Regions from separate parts of the Lactobacillus sp. M0396 genome, predicted to be linked through region 1. Evidence: predicted binding sites of a transcription regulator. Region 1 holds the regulator's gene; each other region holds the start of a gene.
What was found. Region 1 encodes LexA, which represses DNA repair genes until DNA is damaged. Its sites were predicted from a motif close to CNAACANNTGTTNG; they were not measured.
Positions count from the first base shown of each region.

Region 1 (6,333 bases):
CCAAAGGTATTGAATGATCACTAGCGTATTTAACAACATTCATTACCTCTTCATTGCTTGTTGGTTGAATTACCAAATCTGGCATAGCTTTGACTGTACCAAATTGGTCATGATCCCAGTGCTTAGTTGGTTTAGTAATAAACCTTTCTGGATCTGAAATGAACTTGCTTAGGTTATCCAAGTCAGTTTGATTAATTTTTTGATATTCCATTATAATTCCCTTCTTACTAAAATCATAATTTAGCTACTGCTAACATGATAAATTTACTCTTTAATGTAAACGCTGTCAATACTAAATATAAAAAAGCACAAAGTTTTTAGCTTTGTGCTTTTTTTCACTTTTGGCTATTCTGTAAGGTATATAAATTATAATAATAACCTTTTTGTGAAAGAAGTTTCTCGTGATTGCCTCTTTCCACAATTCTGCCATCATTCAATACAATAATTTGATCTGCATCAACAATAGTTGAAAGCCTGTGCGCAATAGCCAAAGTTGTGCGACCCTTACGCAATCTCTTCAATCCTTGTTGAATCAGCGTTTCAGTTTCAGTATCGACATTTGCAGTGGCCTCATCCAGAACTAATATCCTAGGATCCGTCACCAAAGTACGAGCAAAAGATATTAGCTGCCTTTGGCCTTGACTAAATTCACTTCCACCTTCACCTACTTTAGCATGGTACTTTCCAGGGAGATTCTCAATAAAGCCATCTGCCTGAACAGTTTCAGCAGCCTTTTTTATTTGCTTGTCAGTTATGTCCTTGTTATAAAGGCGAATATTGGAATTAATATCCCCGTAAAACATAAAGGGCTCTTGCAATACCAATCCAAGTTTTTTGCGCAATTCTTCTTTAGGATATTTTTTGATGTCAACCCCGTCAATTAACACTTCACCTTTATAAAATTCATAAAAACGCATCATTACGTTAATAATTGAACTTTTACCCGAACCTGTATGTCCAACTATGCCTAAAGTTTCTCCTGGATTAACTGTGAAGGAAATATCATGTAAAATTTCGTTTTTACCATCATATGAGAAACTTACGTGCTTAAACTCAATCTTTCCTTGATTAATTGTTAATCCTGCCTCAGCTTTTTGTTGTGGTTCGTAATCAGTATTATCTAAAATCCGAAAAATTCTTTTGCCTGCTACAATACCATCTTGGAAAAAAGTCATTTGATCCATCATATTGGCAATTGGATTAAAAAACTGTGAAATATATTGTGAAAATGCATAAACAACACCAGCTGGAACAAAGGTTTCCCTTAACGGAAATCCAAAGTACATTAAAGTTAATGCTAATGCAAGTGAATATAGCAAACTAGTTAAAGGTGACAACAAAAAGGAATTAAGATTAATCATATCGAAACGTGTTTTCATTAAGGCAGAGTTTTCACTTTCAAAATGATTAGTCATACGCTTTTCCTGCTTAAATTGCTGGATTAAAGAAACTCCTTCAATTGATTCATTTAAGTTAGTATTTATGCGACTTAATCTTTCGCGATAACTACGGTAAAGTTTCGAACTTCTTTTAGAATATTGCCAAATAATCACTAAAAGTAAAGGTAAAAAAGCAAGAACTATAAATCCAGCCACCACATTGGTAGAAAACATCGCTACCATAGCCGAAATAATTGAGAAAAATGAAATTACTACGCTTGATAATACAGTCAAAAAATTGCTCAAAGTCATAGTATCATTTGTTACTCTTGAGACTATTGAACCAGCTGGAGTTTGATCAAAGTATCGCATTCCTAATGTATGCAACTTTTTATAAAGTTCAGAACGCAAGCCTTCAAGCGATTTTTCTGATCCTAAAGCAAAAAAGTACTCGTAGGTAAACTGCAAAATTCCTTTGACAATGGAACCAAATGCGTAAAGAAAACCAGCGAATAAAATTATTTGTGTTGTAACATCAGCTTTACTCAAAAAATTATCTAAAAAATACTGTAAACCATATGGCAGTAAAACGTTAATTACACTTACTAAAAAAGCACCAATACCTGCAATGATCATTTCATTTTTAAAATGCATCACAAAACGCAGCAAGCGCTTAAAAATGCTAAGTTGCTCTTTTACAGGAATTTCTTGAGACCAGACTGATTGGAATGAATTTTCATCGTCCATTGGAGTCACCTACCTTGTCTTCTAATTCTTGTCTTTGCCACATATCAGCATACCAACCATTTAATTTCAGCAGCTGGTCATGAGTTCCTCGTTCAACAATCCGACCATTTTTTAGGACTAAAATTAAATCAGCATTCATTACCGATGTAAGTCTATGCGTAGCAATTAATGTTGTTTTTCCCTTACGTTCCTTTCTTAGAGAGCGTAAAATAGCCATTTCAGTCCTGGCATCTACTGCTGACAATGCATCATCTAAAACTAAGATTTGGCTTTGTTTAAGTAGCGCTCTGGCAATAGACATACGTTGTTTTTGTCCTCCGGAAAGTGAAACGCCATTTTCACCCACCAAAGTATTGTAACCACCTGGCATCTGTAAAATATCATTGTGCAGATCACTTTTCTTTGCTGCAGAAACAATAGCACTTTCATTACTGTCTGCTTTTGAAAAAGCGATATTCTTTTGGATACTGGTTGAAAATAGGTAATTGTCTTGAGGTACATATGATATTTGGCGTAATAAAACATTAAGGGGAATCTCTCTGATATCATGTCCATTTAACGTAATGTGACCATCATACTTATCAAATTCCCTAAGTAAAAGCTGTATTATAGTAGTTTTACCAGCTCCTACTTTACCCACAAGACCCAGAGTTTGACCTGTTTTTAACGTAAAGTCGATATTATTCAGCACTTGAACTTTCGGTTCATCTGGATATGCAAAATATTTAACATGATAAATAAGATCGCCCGCTATATCTTTGGCAGATAATTTTTGATCAGCATATTTATCCGTAATTTCAGACTTTTCTTCCAGCAGCTTTTCAATACGATCGTAACTTGCGCTTCCACGCTCTAAAATATTAAAAAGATATCCGATGGCAAACATAGGCCAGACCATATTACCAATGTATGCAATAAACGAAACTAACTGGCCAATAGTGAGTGCTTTGTTAAAAACAAGCATCCCACCGTAAATAATAGTTATTGTATATGTCAAACCAATAAGCAATGTGCCTAAAGGATCAAACATAGAGTCCCATTTAAAAACTTTTTTATTGATTTTAATAGTGTCATCTATCATTTGGTCAAAAGCAGCAGTATCTTCTTTACCCTGACCAAATGTTTTCAAAACCTTGATACCTGAAACTGATTCCTGAGTTTTATTGTTTAACCTGGAAAAAGCTGCTTGGGACTTATCAAATGCATCATGTAGCCTGTCTCCTAATTTCCATGCTCCCCAAGCCAAAAATGGTAACGGCAAAAGAGCCACAAGTGTTAAACGCCAATCAACAAAAGCAATCATGGCCACCATGGTAGATACACTCATTATTAGTGAGTCAACGAGTGTTAAAACGCCTTCACCGGCAACTTCCTGAACGGCCGAAACATCATTTGTAGCGTGAGCCATCAAATCACCTGTTCTGTGACGTTGATAAAAAGTGCGATCCATAGCCATGAAATGACGGAATAGTTTCGATCTTAACTGTAGTTCCAGTTCTGCTGCACCACCCCAAATCTGACTACGCCAAAAATAGCGAAAGCCATACAGCAACAGGGCTGCTAAAACAATTGCCAAAATTAGAAGACCATATTCTTGCCAACTAATATGTCCTTCATCTAATTGATCAGCCATTAGACCTAAGATTCTCGGTGGCACCAAGTTCACAACTGAAGTAAGTGCCAAAAACGTAATACCAATTAGGTAACGCTTTTTTTCTTTTTTAAAAAACCAACCTAATTTAAAAAATATACCCATTATTCACCTAAAAATTCAGTAAAAAAGCGGAGAGTTTATTCTCCGCCACACTATTTCAATCTAGTAAGTTTTTATTTTTGGTGCTTCATCATGTTCATCACTTGGTTTACCTTCTTAGCTGAAGGCTTTTGGCCCATTTGAGACATCATGGCAACAATCATATCTTCACTGATTGGCGGATTATCCTTAAAATATTTTTTCATATATGCTCTTGCACCATAAAAGCCTCCTACAAGTCCTAATATTAATGCTATAACAATCAGAAAAATCGCTAATCCTAAGTTCATAAAATAATCACCTCAATTTGTCCAATAGGTATATCTTACCTAAAAATACAGTAAAATTAAAGATCAAAGTTAATCTTTTCTTAAACCTTTTTTTCTTTGAGCTTTTTTCGCTTTTTCAGAAGTAATTTCTTTGCCATTTTTATCAATTATCACTAAATTCTCTACATCTTGTTTAAAGCCTGCTCTGAAGTTCTTAATAAATTCCTGATGTAATTTCTTTCGTTCTATTTCCTCGCCTTCTGTTAGTCCAACAGATTCCTTTTTATGATAAAGTTCATTTATTCGATTTATTAGTTTTTTCTCAAGATCTTCATTCATTTTTAGCACCTCTCTTAAAAAAGTCTACATTATTATTTGTAATAAAAAAAGTTTAAAATTTTCAGAACGCTTGTTTGTACTATACCAAATTATCTGCTAGAATTAAAAGTATTAAAGACGTTTATAATACTGGAGATAACTATGACTACAAAACAAAACAATAAGCAGTTACAAATTTTACGCTATATATATGAAACGGTTGAAGACAGGGGCTTTCCTCCAACTGTGCGTGAAATATGTCATGCTGTAGATTTATCTTCCACTTCTACTGTACACGGCCATTTATCAAGGCTTGAAAACAAGGGCTTAATAATAAAGGATGCTACAAAACCAAGAGCATTAGAAATAACCGATGAAGGGAAAAAAGCAATTGGCGTCCAACCAAAAGAAATTCCAGTTGTTGGTGATGTGACTGCTGGTCAACCTATTTTAGCTGTTGAAGACATAGAAGACTATTTCCCTTTGCCTCCTGATTTAGCAAACGATGCTGGCGATCTCTTTATGTTGAGAGTACATGGAGAAAGTATGATTAATGCTGGTATTTTAAACGGAGATAATGTAATTGTCCGCAAACAATCTTCAGCTATTAACGGTGAAATTGTAGTAGCAATGACAGATGAAAATGAAGCAACTGTAAAACGATTTTACAAGGAAAAAGGTCACTATCGTTTACAGCCTGAAAATGATACGATGGCACCGATCATATTGTCAAGCGTCCACATTTTAGGTAAAGTAGTTGGACTGTACCGTAACACTATTATTTAACAAAAGAACTTTATAGCATTATTGGGATAAATAAAAATTATTTTTTACGAGTTTCAATAATGCTTTTTTCTCCATAGTTTCTTTTACTTCTTCCAGGACTTTTTCCTGCATTTTTAATTTGTTTATTTTTGCATTTATAACAGCGATTTTATCCTTAATTAACTTTAAGTTCTGTTTACGCTGCTTTTCAGTACTACACGATTCATCGTGTAGTTTTTTTATGTCCTTTATTTCTTGAAGCGAAAAACCTAAGTCTTGGAACTCTTTAATTGCTTCAAAAATATCAGTTTCGTCTTCAGTAAACCAATAGTTTCTTCCCTTACGACCAGGATTTAATAAGCTTAAGTAGATATAATGTCTAACTGTATCACGTGTAGTATTTTCCTTTTGAATAAATTCTTTCAAATACATAATTATCTCCTTGACGTAGGGTCGACCCCAGATGATTAAATTTTAGCAGGAGGTATAAAAATGTCATATCTAACAATCTCTTTAACTATTATATATGGTGTTCTTATGACTAGCGCCAGCTTTTCATCTTTTACTAGTTTGCCAATTTGGCTAATCATGATCAACGTCTTGTCCGCATTAGGCATTATTGCCGGAAGTTTTCTAAAAAAACCACTTTTAACTACTATATTTCTAGTAGCAGTTTTGCTTACCGCTCTAGCAAACGGAATTTTTCTTTACGGACAAATCACTTGGTCTCACTGGTTTATCAGACTAATTTTGACTATTATTTTGATTTGCTTGAACTTTAAGTATTTTTAGATATTTACCTAGCAAAATTCCTGTTAGTAGTCAAACGTAACGTCTCAAAATACTGTCATTATGGCAAGAAATTGACTTTCCACAACTAATGCTTTAAATCAATTCACAATCTTTACATTGATTTTATACTTAAAAATGCTATTTCTAAAGCTTTTATGTTATTTGCTTGTGAATAATAACGCTGTTTCACTTTGGTTCCACGGAAGTATTTTTTCACAAACTTGGTTAAATTTTACTAATGATATTGGCAGCTAAATTAATTGCTGCTTCATGAGCATCCCTGCCCCAGCCTCTTTCTTCATGCTTTTCT
Region 1 is NZ_JACFQE010000001.1:300,460-306,792, forward strand. Features, by position in the region: gene H3T43_RS01415 (FAD-binding oxidoreductase) at 1-211, opposite strand, end outside; gene H3T43_RS01420 (ABC transporter ATP-binding protein) at 336-2,126, opposite strand; gene H3T43_RS01425 (ABC transporter ATP-binding protein) at 2,116-3,882, opposite strand; gene H3T43_RS01430 (YneF family protein) at 3,954-4,169, opposite strand; gene H3T43_RS01435 (DUF896 domain-containing protein) at 4,239-4,487, opposite strand; gene lexA (transcriptional repressor LexA) at 4,629-5,252, shown strand; gene H3T43_RS01445 (MerR family transcriptional regulator) at 5,271-5,663, opposite strand; gene H3T43_RS01450 (hypothetical protein) at 5,724-6,023, shown strand; gene H3T43_RS01455 (nucleoside phosphorylase) at 6,249-6,333, opposite strand, start outside.

Region 2 (6,333 bases), 180 kb from region 1:
TGATCAGCTTTTTAAAATGCAGAGAGAGGGCGCAGATTTTCCTAAAACTTCTCAACCAAGTACTGGCGATTTAATTCGTCTTTTTGACAGCCTAAATGATAAGGGTTATGAAGCCATTATTGCTATTACACTTTCCAGCGGGATTTCTGGTTTTTATCAAACATTATGTAATATTGCTGAAAATCATCCAAAATATAATTTACATGCAATTGATACAAGAATGACTGTTCGCTTACAAGGAAATTTGGTTTTGGCAGCAGCCAAAATGATAAAAAATGGTCTTGATCTGGATACAATTTTAACTCGACTCGAAAAGATCCGTTCAACTATTGATGAAATATTCGTGGTTAATGATTTAAATAATTTAAGTAGAGGAGGGCGCTTAAGCAATGCCGGTGCTTTTATCGGCTCAATGCTAAATATCAAGCCGCTGCTTACTTTTAAAGACGGCAATATAGTAGCTTTTGACAAAATTCGTTCTATGAAACGAGCTTTTATCAAAATTAAAAAATTAACGGTAAAGAAAATAGATCAATTGCCTTATAAAGATAAAATCAAGCTCTTTATTATTGACTCCAATGACAGCAGTCAGGTAGACGAAGCTAAAGCATTTTTAACAGAAAAATTTCCAGAGCAAAACATTTCCGTTACGAAATTTAGCCCTGTTATTGCCACGCATCTAGGAGAAAAGTCTTTTGCCATTGGATGGATGATTGATATTGATAAAATCGATTTGACTAAATAAAAGCAACCTTTTGTAAGATTGCTTTTTTTGTTACAGAAGTATGAGGATATTTATGAAAAAGCAAATGGATCAAATAACAAAATGGGCTGTAGAGTTACAGAGTATTGCTCAAAACGGTATAGAATATGGTTATGATCGTTTTGATCGGGAGCGCTACGAACAAGTAAGAAAGATTGCTACCGAAATGATGGCAGCAAAAACTGGACTATCAATAAATGTTGTTAAAGGCTTGTTCAGTAGTGATGATGGGTACCAGACACCTAAAGTTTCTACTCGAGCTGCAATTTTTAGTAAACAAAAAATCTTACTGGTTAAAGAGACTACAGATAATTTATGGTCAATGCCTGGTGGTTGGTGTGAACCTAATATAACTGTTAAAGAAAATTGTATAAAAGAAGCCGAAGAGGAATCTGGGCATAAAATTGAAGTTGAACAAATTATTGCAGTGAATAACCATTCAACTAATATTTATGGTAAAAAGCGAATTAAAAGAGCTATTAATGTTTGTAATGTCATCTTTTTATGTAAAGACTTGGGTGGGAAATTTTCAAAAAATACCGAGACTGATAAATGTTCATTTTTTGAACTCGATAATTTACCACCTTTGTCATTGCCACGAAATTCTTTAGCAGAAATAAAAATGTGTTTTGAAGCGAATCAAAATCCTAACTGGCAAACAAAATTTGAATAAAAAACAGGCTCTGCATCAAGCCTGTTTGTGATCACTGTTCTTTTTATCTGCTTTTGAGATCTCATTTAAAGCAGCACGTTGCTTTTTTTGATCAACATGAGTATATAAATCGGTTGCTGAAGTTCCTTTTTGGCCCAGTTGCTGAGCCACCAACACTTGGTCTTTGGTTACACCATATAGTTCAGAAGCCACTGTGTGACGTAATTTATGAGGAGTGAGGGGGTGCCCAAAAGCAGCTGAATATTTATTGACCATTTTCTCGATAGCGCTAGTAGTGATCCGACGTGTTTTATTATGCCAGCGAGTCAGGAAAAATGCTGAATCGCTTTTGACTGCCAAATAACGTTGCTTTCTTATTTTCTTATACTCTCTGATGTAAACCAACGTCCATTCAGCAATTGGCACGCTGTCTCGTTGGCCACCTTTGCGGGTTACGTCCAATGTGGCCTTTTTAAAATTAATGTCTGGCAAATCAATTCCTGCACATTCAGAAACTCTTATTCCAGTTCCTAAAATTAAAGCAATAATTGCCATATCGCGTTCTTTATTTGCTTTAAATCCTGGTAAAGCATGTTTATTGCATTTAAATTCATAATTATTTTCAATAAAATCCAAAAACTGGTATTTTAATTTTCCTGTGTACATGTGCGATTCAAGAACATGGGCTCGATAGTTTAAAGTTTCCGTATTATTAAGAGAATCAATTTTGAGCATAACATTGCGTTCAAAGTACGGTTTGCCATTTATATTATCAGCAGTAATGGTTAAAAACTTAAAAAGGGATCTCAAGGCATTAATAGACCGATTTATTGTTGTAGGCGAATTCAAGTTGCCTTGCTTATTCTTAGTATGACCTAAATAATTAATGTAAAGCATAATGTCATTGCGTTGCAGGTGAGCTAAAGTTTGAGTTTCAATACTTTTGTTATTTTCAGCTTTTGAAATGCCTTCATGACGGAGCCAGTCAAAAAATCTTCTGATTTCTGTTAGATACTGATAGGATGTAGCTAAAGAGTGACTTGTGCCAAAATTGTATTCTTTAACAAAATCAGGCATTTTATTTAATTCTTCATCAATTAGATCTAAATATTTCTTTGTTTCCACGTAATAAATTTCTCCTAGCTTCAAATATTAAGTTATATAATTCATTATAAAACAAAACTAGAATGTATGTTTGTGTCGTGTATACTTATTATGGAATAGAGGAGAGGGAAAGGCGAAAATTACATTTAATGAAACAAAATACTGCTTTGGTATTTTAAAGATAAATCTTTTAAAAGTTTGAATTGAAATTTCGCCTTTAATTGAAATTAATCTAAAAAATCATATTCAGCTTTGCTAAAAAACATTCAACGAATACAAAATAACTAAACTTGTTTATTGTTTTAATATCTTTCATTAAAATTATAGTTTTAATGAAAGCAACTATAAAATTCTTTAATAGTTAGCACGTTTAGAAGTTGAAAAAAATTATGTGAGCAGACTTTTTATACTTAAAATTGAGATTTTAACCATTATTACTCAACTGTTATCAAAGCAATTCTTAATTAACTTAATTAAAATATATCAACGCAATTTTATAGACTTTCAATATTAATTAACAAAACACTTTTATTAATAAAAATTCAAGTCATTTCTGATGAGACTCAGAGGCAACTCGATGACCAATTGATAAATTATGCATTCATTTTGATTTTAACGAGCTCTGAATTGACCTGTGACAATCTCAAAGTAAAATTATTTTGTTTAAGTCAAATGCAGTCTCAATCTCATAAGCTCTCTTTCAATTTTTTTGTTTTACTTTACATAATATATATTATACGAAGCAAAATCAATGAAAGAAGTATTTCTGACATTCTGATACTACTCTATTTTCATCAAAGTATATCTCTAATTAGATTATATTAGTAATATTGGTAAAACTAATTTTTATTTAGATTGTCATAAATTTGCTTTTGAACTAAAAATTGTATCTTACATTAGGTAAAATAATACTTATTGTTTGTGAAATTTGTAAATTAAATAATTACTAAACCATTTTCTTCATATTATTTGATTTATTTAAACTTTTTACGTTATAAGTGTAAAAATATAAATAAAAGCGTTTTCTATAATAGATAAATATATAAAAACAATTGGATTTTGATTTTTCACTTAAGCGCTTTTCTCCTTGCCCCTCTAGCAAGCGAATCCATACTTTGATATAATATTTGCCACTCTTTCCTTTTTCACTTTAAGTTTAATTAATTGGTGCTTTTTTATTTTATTTTTCCAAAAAATAGCTTACAATACTATGTGGGGTATAGTTTAAAACATTTAGTTTGAGTATAATTTTGCCAAAAGCAAGTGTTTTATTCATTATTATTTTTGTTTTATTGTTTATTTCTATAATTAATCTGTTATTATAGAATATGGAATTATTTTTTGAAAGGGTTGAATTTATTCCATGAGTATAAATTTAGGAAAAGAAATATGCCGTAGGCGGCGCGAACAAAAGTTGACCCAGGAGGATCTCGCTGAACTAAGTGACTTATCGGTTAACTTTATTTCTCGTTTGGAAAGAACAAAAAATCAAAACATTAGTATTCAAAAGCTCGATTCAATTGCCAGAGCTTTAAATACCACTACACCAGATATTATCATGAATGCTTACCGCTTTAAGGAAGTTAAAGTAGAAAATCATCAAGATAATACTCCTGTATTTATTAAGAAGGTTCTTAATGAACTTAGAAAAATGTCACCTGACAAAGCTGAAAGAGTATGTAAATCATTCATTATTTTGGCCAAGGAAATTAACAAAGATTAAAAAAAGCACGAAATAGTTAAATCTATTTCGTGCTTTTTAAATTACTTAAATGCTTCAGTTAACGGTGGAACAACCTGTTTTTTCCTTGAAACAACACCAGGTAAGCTGATTTCTGAATCTTTAACTTCCCCAAATGCCTTTTCAAACGAAGCCAAAGCTTCGTTTGAACCTATAACTAATGCAGTTGAGTCTGAATCGAGTACATTAGTTATAAGCAGCATAAACAAATCATAGCCCTCTGAATTTGCTGAATCTTTCATAGTTTTCAGGAAGGCTTCTTTGCGTTCTAATGCTTCTGGCAAGTCAACCACATTAATTTGAGCTACCCGTACATTCTTGCCATTTAATTCAAATGATTTGGCATCTAAATCGATTAGTTCTTCTTCTGATTTACTTGCTATATTAGTTCCAGCTTTTAATTCATCCAAGCCATATTTTTCGTAATCTACGCCAGCAATTTCGGCAAGTTCTTTAACGGCTTTTTTATCTCTATCAGTAGTTGTTGGTGATTTTAGCAATAATGTGTCAGAAATAATGGCAGAAAGCATAATACCAGCAATATTCTTAGGAATTTCAACTTTAAAATGCTTATAGAGACCAAACATAATTGTACTAGTACAACCTACCGGTTCAGCAAGATAAAATAAAGGCATACTGGTGTTGAAATTCATAATTCTGTGGTGATCAACAACATGAGTTACAGTAACCTGATCAATGTCTGATACACTTTGCTGTGGTTCATTATGATCAACAAGCATTACTTCTTTAACTTCATTTGCTGCTGTTTTGATCACTCTTGGCGCTTCAAAACCAAACTTCTTTAATGCAAAAGCTGTTTCATCATTAGGTTCGCCTAAAGCAACCGCCTCTGTGTTGTAACCCAGCTTATTCTGCAAATATGAATAAGCTATCGCTGTACCAATTGCATCTGTGTCAGGATTTTGGTGACCAAAGACCAATTCTTTTTCCATTAGATTTCCTCTTTTTCTTTTTAAAATTTTACTTATATAATTAGTTTACCTAATAAAGGCTATTCTTGACAGAACAAATTATAAATTTTTGTCTTACTTCAAAAGAACTTACAAGATTATGTGGCAACATCAGTCTTCCAAAAACTTTTTAAATTCTTTCAAAAAGTTTTGTATACGTGGGACTTCTTTTTTACCCTTTCGATAAATAAGTGAAATTGTGAACTTTTTAATGCCTTTTAAAAATACAGGTACCAAATTAATTTCACTTTGATTTAGGCGGTAATAAGAGTCACTTACAATTGTATCATAGCCAGTGTCCTGCGCTGTCTCAACCATCTCCTTGGTAGAAGTAAAAGTTAAAGGAACGTTCAGACCATTTCTTGCATTCACCTTACTGCCGAGCTTGCCTTTAAGTATCTGAGTTAAATAAAAGCTATCTGGATAAAGAACCCATTTTTTTCCTAAAAACTTAGAAACTGGATAGGACTTCCCTGCTTCAACATTTCTATCGTGAGTTAAGATAGTTAATTTGTCTTGAGTAACTTTCATTAATTCGTATTGATTTTGTAAATTCGTCTGACTCTTTTTAGTAGTTTCGGGAAGATAAAGCATTGCTAAATCAACCAAATTATTATCAAGATTATACCAAAGATCTTTACGATTGAAATAAGAAACACTGATAGTTATATTGGGATAGTTTTTATTAAATTCAACCAAAAATTTTCTAAGAAGATCAGAATTGACGCTTTCTAAAACACCAATTGCGATATTGCCTTTGTCAGCCTGAGTAAACTCTTGTATATCGCTAACAACAGAGTTAATAGTCCCGAGTAGCTTAATTGCCCCCGTTTGCAACTGCTTACCAGCTTCAGTCAAATAAAGCTTTTTCCCCATTTGTCCAAACAAAGGTGTTCCGATTGCATGTTCAATTTTCTTTATCTGCTGAGTTAAAGCCGGTTGAGTAATACCAAGGATTTGAGCAGCTTGAGTGTAGTTCATGGTATCAATTAATTGCAAAAAATAATGTAGGGATTTGGTTGAGAGTATTGTATCTGTTTTAGGCATAAGATTATTCCTTCTATCTTAATAATAATATGGCTCTATTTATATGCTATTATCA
Region 2 is NZ_JACFQE010000001.1:115,643-121,975, reverse strand. Features, by position in the region: gene H3T43_RS00575 (DegV family protein) at 1-745, shown strand, start outside; gene H3T43_RS00570 (NUDIX hydrolase N-terminal domain-containing protein) at 798-1,436, shown strand; gene xerS (tyrosine recombinase XerS) at 1,452-2,540, opposite strand; gene H3T43_RS00560 (helix-turn-helix domain-containing protein) at 3,883-4,242, shown strand; gene H3T43_RS00555 (manganese-dependent inorganic pyrophosphatase) at 4,284-5,213, opposite strand; gene H3T43_RS00550 (LysR family transcriptional regulator) at 5,343-6,278, opposite strand.
Region 2: the regulator LexA is predicted to act here: its motif matches at 2,600-2,613, upstream of xerS (tyrosine recombinase XerS).

Region 3 (6,333 bases), on a different contig from region 1:
GATTACTTAGACAGTTTGCTGTTGCACAGACCGGATGCTCTGATGGATCCTGCAGAAATCGCTGCTGCCTTTGATGAATTACAAAGAGACGGCAAAGTGCGTCACTTTGGCGTTTCCAACTTCAACCCGATGCAAGTCGATTTACTGCAGAGTGGAGTTAGTCAAAGACTGTTAATTAATCAACTGCAATTAAGTGTCATGCATACTGGTCCAATTGACTTCAATATTCACACTAATATGACGGATGAGCGGAGTATTGATCATGACCGTGGCGTTTTAGATTACTCACGCTTGCACAATATGACCGTTCAGGCATGGTCACCTTTCCAATACGGTCAAATTGAAGGCAATTTCATTGGAAATCCTAAGTTTCCGGAGGTTAATGATGCCTTGCAAAAAGTAGCTGAGCAAAAAGGTGTTTCTAAAAATGCTGTTGCTGCTGCATGGATTTTAAGGCATCCGGCAAATACACAAGTTATTATCGGTACGATGACACCAGCTCATATCATCGACAGTGCCAAGGGAGCAGATATTTCACTTACTGCTCAGGAATGGTATGACATTTATCTAGCTGCTGGTAATGATTTGCCTTAAAATTAGCTGATAACACAAAAATCCTAACGCAATTTTACGTTAGGATTTTTTTTGCCAATATTAATCAATTGACTTGGATTTTCTACTGTAACTATTAGGTATATTGAGTTTTTTACGGTATTTAGCAATCACTCGTCGACTTAAAGTCACATCATGCGCTGCAAAAATTTCTACTAATTGCTGATCACTTAAGGGAGCACGGACATCTTCTTTCATGGCATTTATTAAATCATGAGTACTATAAGAAAGACTGGTTAAATTCTGCTTTAATTTTAGTGACAAAAAAAGCTGTGTCACTAACTGCTCTTTTGGCTTTAATACCATTTTTTGCAATCGTGTCATCGGCTTTTCCTCCTCTTACTTAAGAATGACTGTCAATTTAATTATACTACACCTATCATTCCTAAAAAGATTGACAATTGAGTTAAATTATTTGACGTTAAATATCATTAATTTCATTTGCTAACTTGGGACTGATAGCAAAACTAGTTTCAGAAATTAGCGGAATATCTTTCATCAACAATAAAATTAAATTAAGCCTTGACTTTAATTTTTTATTTTTTTATAATTCGGTTATTGAAGTTGGAGGTAAGGGTAATGATTCAATTTAGTCAAAAAGAAAATCAACTAAATAATCGTTATTATCTTAGCTACTATAGATAAGAGTTTGGGTTCATCTAGGTGGATTCAAACTAAACACAAGTTTGAATTTATCTATGATGGCTAAGACTCTTTTAGTTTGGTTAGCCACATAGCTTTCTAAGTGGCTGACCACATTCAATCGTTTTTGGCAATAAAAATTTTTGTGTACCCGCTTAGAAATAAGTGGGTATTTTTTATGGAGGCAGAAAATGCATTTCAAGAAATTGATCACAGGAATTAGTATTGTCGGATTAATGGCACTGGGAGGGTGCAGCAGCAAAAAAGCCAGCAAGGTGCCTGAGGTTAAACATGTTGGTATCTTACAAGTAGTGCAGCACCCTTCTTTAGATAAGGCATACAAAGGTTTTAAAAAGGGACTAAAAGAAAGTGGTTTTGTTGAGGGTAAAAATCTTAAAATTGACTACCAGAATGCACAAAACAATCAAGACAATCTGAAAAGTATGAGTGAAAAACTGGTTAATGAAAAATCAGATTTGATTTTGGGTATTGCCACTCCGGCTGCACAGAGCGTTGCTAATGCGACCCAAAAAATACCAACTGTTGTTACTGCTGTAACTGACTTGAAAGCGGCTAAGCTAGTTGATTCAGATGCTAAACCTGGCAGAAACATTACGGGAACAACAGATATGGTTTCAATTAAACGCCAGATCAAACTGCTCCTGTCAATTGTTCCGAAGGCTAAAACTATCGGTATCATGTACAACGCTGGTGAATCAAACTCTAAAATACAGGCCGATTTAGCAACAGCTGCACTGAAAAAAGCAGGAGTGAAAGTTTTGATTAAAACCGCAAATACAACTAATGATGTCCAGCAAGTAACTGAAACGCTTGCGTCTAAAGTTGACGGTATTTTCGTTCCTACCGATAATACTTTCGATTCAGCTGCTTCTGTAGTTGGAAAAGTAGTCAAAGAAAAGAAAGTTCCCCTGGTAGCAAGTTCCGTTGATCAAGTTAGAACAGGTGGTTTGGCCTCAATCGGAATTGATTACGAACTATTAGGAGAACAAACTGGCAAAATGGCTGCAAAAATCTTATCTGGAAAAGCTAAGCCAGCTAACATGCTGGTTGAAAGAGCACATGATATGAAATTAGTTGTTAATAAGAGCATGGCAAAAGCACTGGGAATTGATCCTAAATCAATCAAAGCACCTAAATAATTTTAAGTTGATATAAAAAGGCCACTGAACAGTGAAATAAATAGCGAAAGCGCAAAGCTTTGTTGCTTATTTCAAACGGGTGACCTTTTTATTTTGCCTTTGCTTTAAGTGATCATAAATATTATTATTTTTACAAGCTAAATTTATTATTTCTTGACTTTTTCTTCTTTGTTTTTTATAATCTTCTCATTAAGGTTGGAGGTAAAGTTTTATGAAATGTAATCTAATACGAGTCTCACAACTGAATAACCGTTATTACTTTAGCTATTTTAGATAAGGTTTGGGTTCATCTAGATGAATTCAAACCAGACTCAAGTTTTGAATTTATCTATGATGGCTAAAGTCCTTTAATTGCGGTTAGCCACATAGCTTCTAAGTGGCTAATCACAAATGATTATTACTAATAATTCTTGTATATCCACTTAGAAATAAGTGGATATTTTTTTACGGTCAGCAGGATTACGGAGGAACGAAAATGCGAATCAAGAAAATTATTATGGGAATGGCTTTAACTAGTCTGTTGCTGCTTAGTGGCTGCAGCAACAAGAAATCAGGAAGTACAGCAACTGTCAAACATGTGGGTATATTGCAAGTGGTGCAGCATCCCTCATTAGATGAGGCTAACAAAGGTTTCAAAGAAGGCTTGAAAGAAAATGGCTACGTTGAAGGCAAGAATCTAAAAATTGATTATCAAAATGCCCAAAATAGCCAAGACAATCTGAAAAGTATGAGTGAAAAACTAGTTAATGAAAAATCAGATTTAATTTTAGGAATTGCTACGCCGGCAGCGCAAAGCGTAGCAAATGCTACTGAAGATATTCCTATTGTAGTAACTGCAGTGACTGATCTAAAAGCTGCTAAATTAGTAAATTCAGATGCAAAACCTGGCAGAAATGTTACTGGAACTACTGACATGGTTTCAATTGATAAACAAATAAAATTGTTATTATCAATAGTGCCTAAAGCTAAAGCAATTGGCATCATGTACAATGCCGGTGAGGCCAATTCTAAAATTCAAGCGGATCTAGCTGTCAAAGCACTTAAAAAAGCCGGCGTTAAAGTTTTAATTAAGACAGCTAACACTACTAATGATGTCCAGCAAGTCACTGAAACTTTAGCTGGAAAAGTACAAGGAATTTACGTACCAACAGACAACACATTTGCTTCTGCTTCCTCAATTATTGGTAAAGTTGTTAAGGAAAAGAAAATCCCACTGGTAGCCGGTTCAACTGACCAGGTTAAAACTGGTGGCTTGGCTTCTATTGGAATAGATTACGAGGCGCTTGGTAAACAAACCGGTAAAATGGCTGCTAAAATTTTAGACGGTAAAGCTAAACCTAAAGATATGCCTGTTGAAAGGGCAACTGATTTGAAATTGGTGGTTAACAAGAAAATGGCAAAGGCACTTGGAATTGATCCTGCTTCAATTAAAGCACCTAAGTAAATTAAAGAAAGGCAGCGTGAATCAATAGTTATGTTGAATACATTTTGGGAGTTATTACTTTCATCTACTTCTCAAGGATTACTTTGGTCATTAATGGCAATCGGTGTTTACTTAACTTTTCGGATATTAGATCTAGCCGACATGACAGCTGAAGGCAGCTTTCCGTTAGGGGGAGCCGTTGCAACGATGTGTATTATTAAGGGAATTAATCCTGTTTTAGCAACTATTGCCGCATTTGTTGGCGGTTTGATTGCTGGCGTAGTTACTGGTATTTTGAACACCAAATTGCGTATTCCTTCCTTACTAGCAGGAATTATTACAATGACTGGCTTGTACTCCATTACTTCCAGAGTAATGCAAAACGCTGCTAATGTTTCATTGTTGGGCAAAGATACAGTTTTTACAATTGCGCAAAATTGGGGATTAAGTCGTAACAATGCAGTAATTGCGATGGGATTGATAATTGCACTTTTGGTTATACTATTATTAGTTGTTTTTTTCAAAACTGAAATTGGCCTAGCTATGAGAGCTACAGGCGACAATCCTCAAATGAGTGCCGCAAATGGTATCAAAACTCAAGGAATGAAAATTTTAGGCTATATGATTTCTAACGGATGCATTGCCCTGTCAGGTGGACTTTTAGCACAAAATAACGGCTTTGCCGATCTTAACTCTGGTGTTGGTACTCTGGTTATTGGATTAGCTTCAATTATTATTGCAGAAGTACTTATCAGGAATCTGCCAATTGGCGGTCGTTTACTTACTTTAGTTGTAGGTGCTATCATTTATAGACTGATTTTAGCCCTGGTATTCCAGATGAATGTAGAACCATCTGATGCAAAATTAGCTTCAGCTTTAGTTTTAGTTGTGTGCTTAACTTTGCCGAATTTCCACTTGCCACGCAATCTTAAAGGAGGAAAGCAAAATGCCAGAAGTACTAAAGATTAAAAATTTACATCAAACTTTTGAACAAGGAACTGTCAATGAAAACCGAGTTTTACGCGGAATTGACCTTAATTTAGAAGCCGGGGATTTTGTGACTATCATTGGTAGTAACGGAGCGGGTAAGTCTACCCTGCTCAATAGTATTGCTGGTACACTGCCTATTCAAGAGGGTCAGATTATTTTAAAAGGTACCGATATTACAAAAATGCCTGTTACTAAACGAGCAAAAAATATTAGTCGTGTATTTCAAGATCCTAAAATGGGAACAGCGGTCAGATTAACAGTTGAAGAAAATTTGGCTTTAGCGATGAAACGAGGCCAACGACGCGGTTTTCGTCCCGGCGTTAAAAAACAGGATAGAAAATTTTTCAAAAAACAGCTTGCACAACTTAACTTAAATTTGGAAAATCGTTTGGAAACTGAAATTGGACTTCTTTCCGGAGGTCAAAGACAAGCCATTACGCTTCTAATGGCGACTTTGCAGAGACCAGACTTGATTTTACTGGATGAACATACTGCGGCTCTTGATCCGCAAACCTCGATTACAGTCATGCAATTAACTGAAAAGTTAATATCCGAACAGCATTTAACAGCTTTTATGGTTACCCACAACATGGAAGATGCTATACGATACGGTAATCGATTGATTATGTTGCATCAAGGTCGTGTGGCAATTGATTTGGCCGGTGAAGATAAACAAAACTTGACGGTGCCTAAACTGATGGAACTATTCCAAAAGCATGTTGGTTCGGGGCTTGAAGATGATGCTATTTTACTGGCATAGCATCTAATTTAAAAAACATTAAATGAGTCCCGAAGGTGATCTAACCTTTCGAGACTCATTTCTTATATTATTTCGAATTTTTTAGTTACACTTGAACCTTCAAAGTGACACTGCCATGATCATTTTTCTTTGCCATCAAATTCTTTGGAGTGCTCCAATTCATCAAACTTTTGTTCATCATCACTTTCGATTGCTGATAATTCTTCTACCCGTCTTTCATGACGACCACCAATATATTTGGCTTCTAACCAATTTTTAACGATCATTTTGGCTAGCTCTGGACCAACCACACGGGAGCCAAATGCTAATACATTTGTGTTATTGTGCATTCGCGAAAGTTTAGCAGAATAACAATCACTGCATACGCAGGCACGAATACCTTTTACTTTGTTGGCTGCTAATGAAATACCTACACCAGTACCACAAATTACAATTCCCAGATCATAGTCTCCGCTAGCCACGGCTTTACCAACCTTTTGCCCGTAAATAGGATAATCAGTTCTCTCATTACTCTTAGTCCCAAAATCATAAACTTCATAGCCCAAACTTTTAACATATTCCATAATTGTTGGCTTCAATTCCAAACCGACATGATCTGATCCAAAAGCTATTTTTATTTTCTTTGCAACCATTTTTACTGATTTTCCTTTCTGATTTGAGCAATTGTTTCCTGATAAGAAACTGACTTGTTAAATAGTGCCGAAGTTCCGAGAATAAAATTATCAACGCCTTTTCTATACAGTTGA
Region 3 is NZ_JACFQE010000008.1:34,056-40,388, forward strand. Features, by position in the region: gene H3T43_RS08745 (aldo/keto reductase family oxidoreductase) at 1-594, shown strand, start outside; gene H3T43_RS08750 (hypothetical protein) at 655-936, opposite strand; gene H3T43_RS08755 (ABC transporter substrate binding protein) at 1,491-2,414, shown strand; gene H3T43_RS08760 (ABC transporter substrate-binding protein) at 2,890-3,858, shown strand; gene H3T43_RS08765 (ABC transporter permease) at 3,892-4,806, shown strand; gene H3T43_RS08770 (ABC transporter ATP-binding protein) at 4,784-5,587, shown strand; gene rpiB (ribose 5-phosphate isomerase B) at 5,707-6,204, opposite strand; gene H3T43_RS08780 (ribulose-phosphate 3-epimerase) at 6,222-6,333, opposite strand, start outside.
Region 3: the regulator LexA is predicted to act here: its motif matches at 1,288-1,301, upstream of H3T43_RS08755 (ABC transporter substrate binding protein).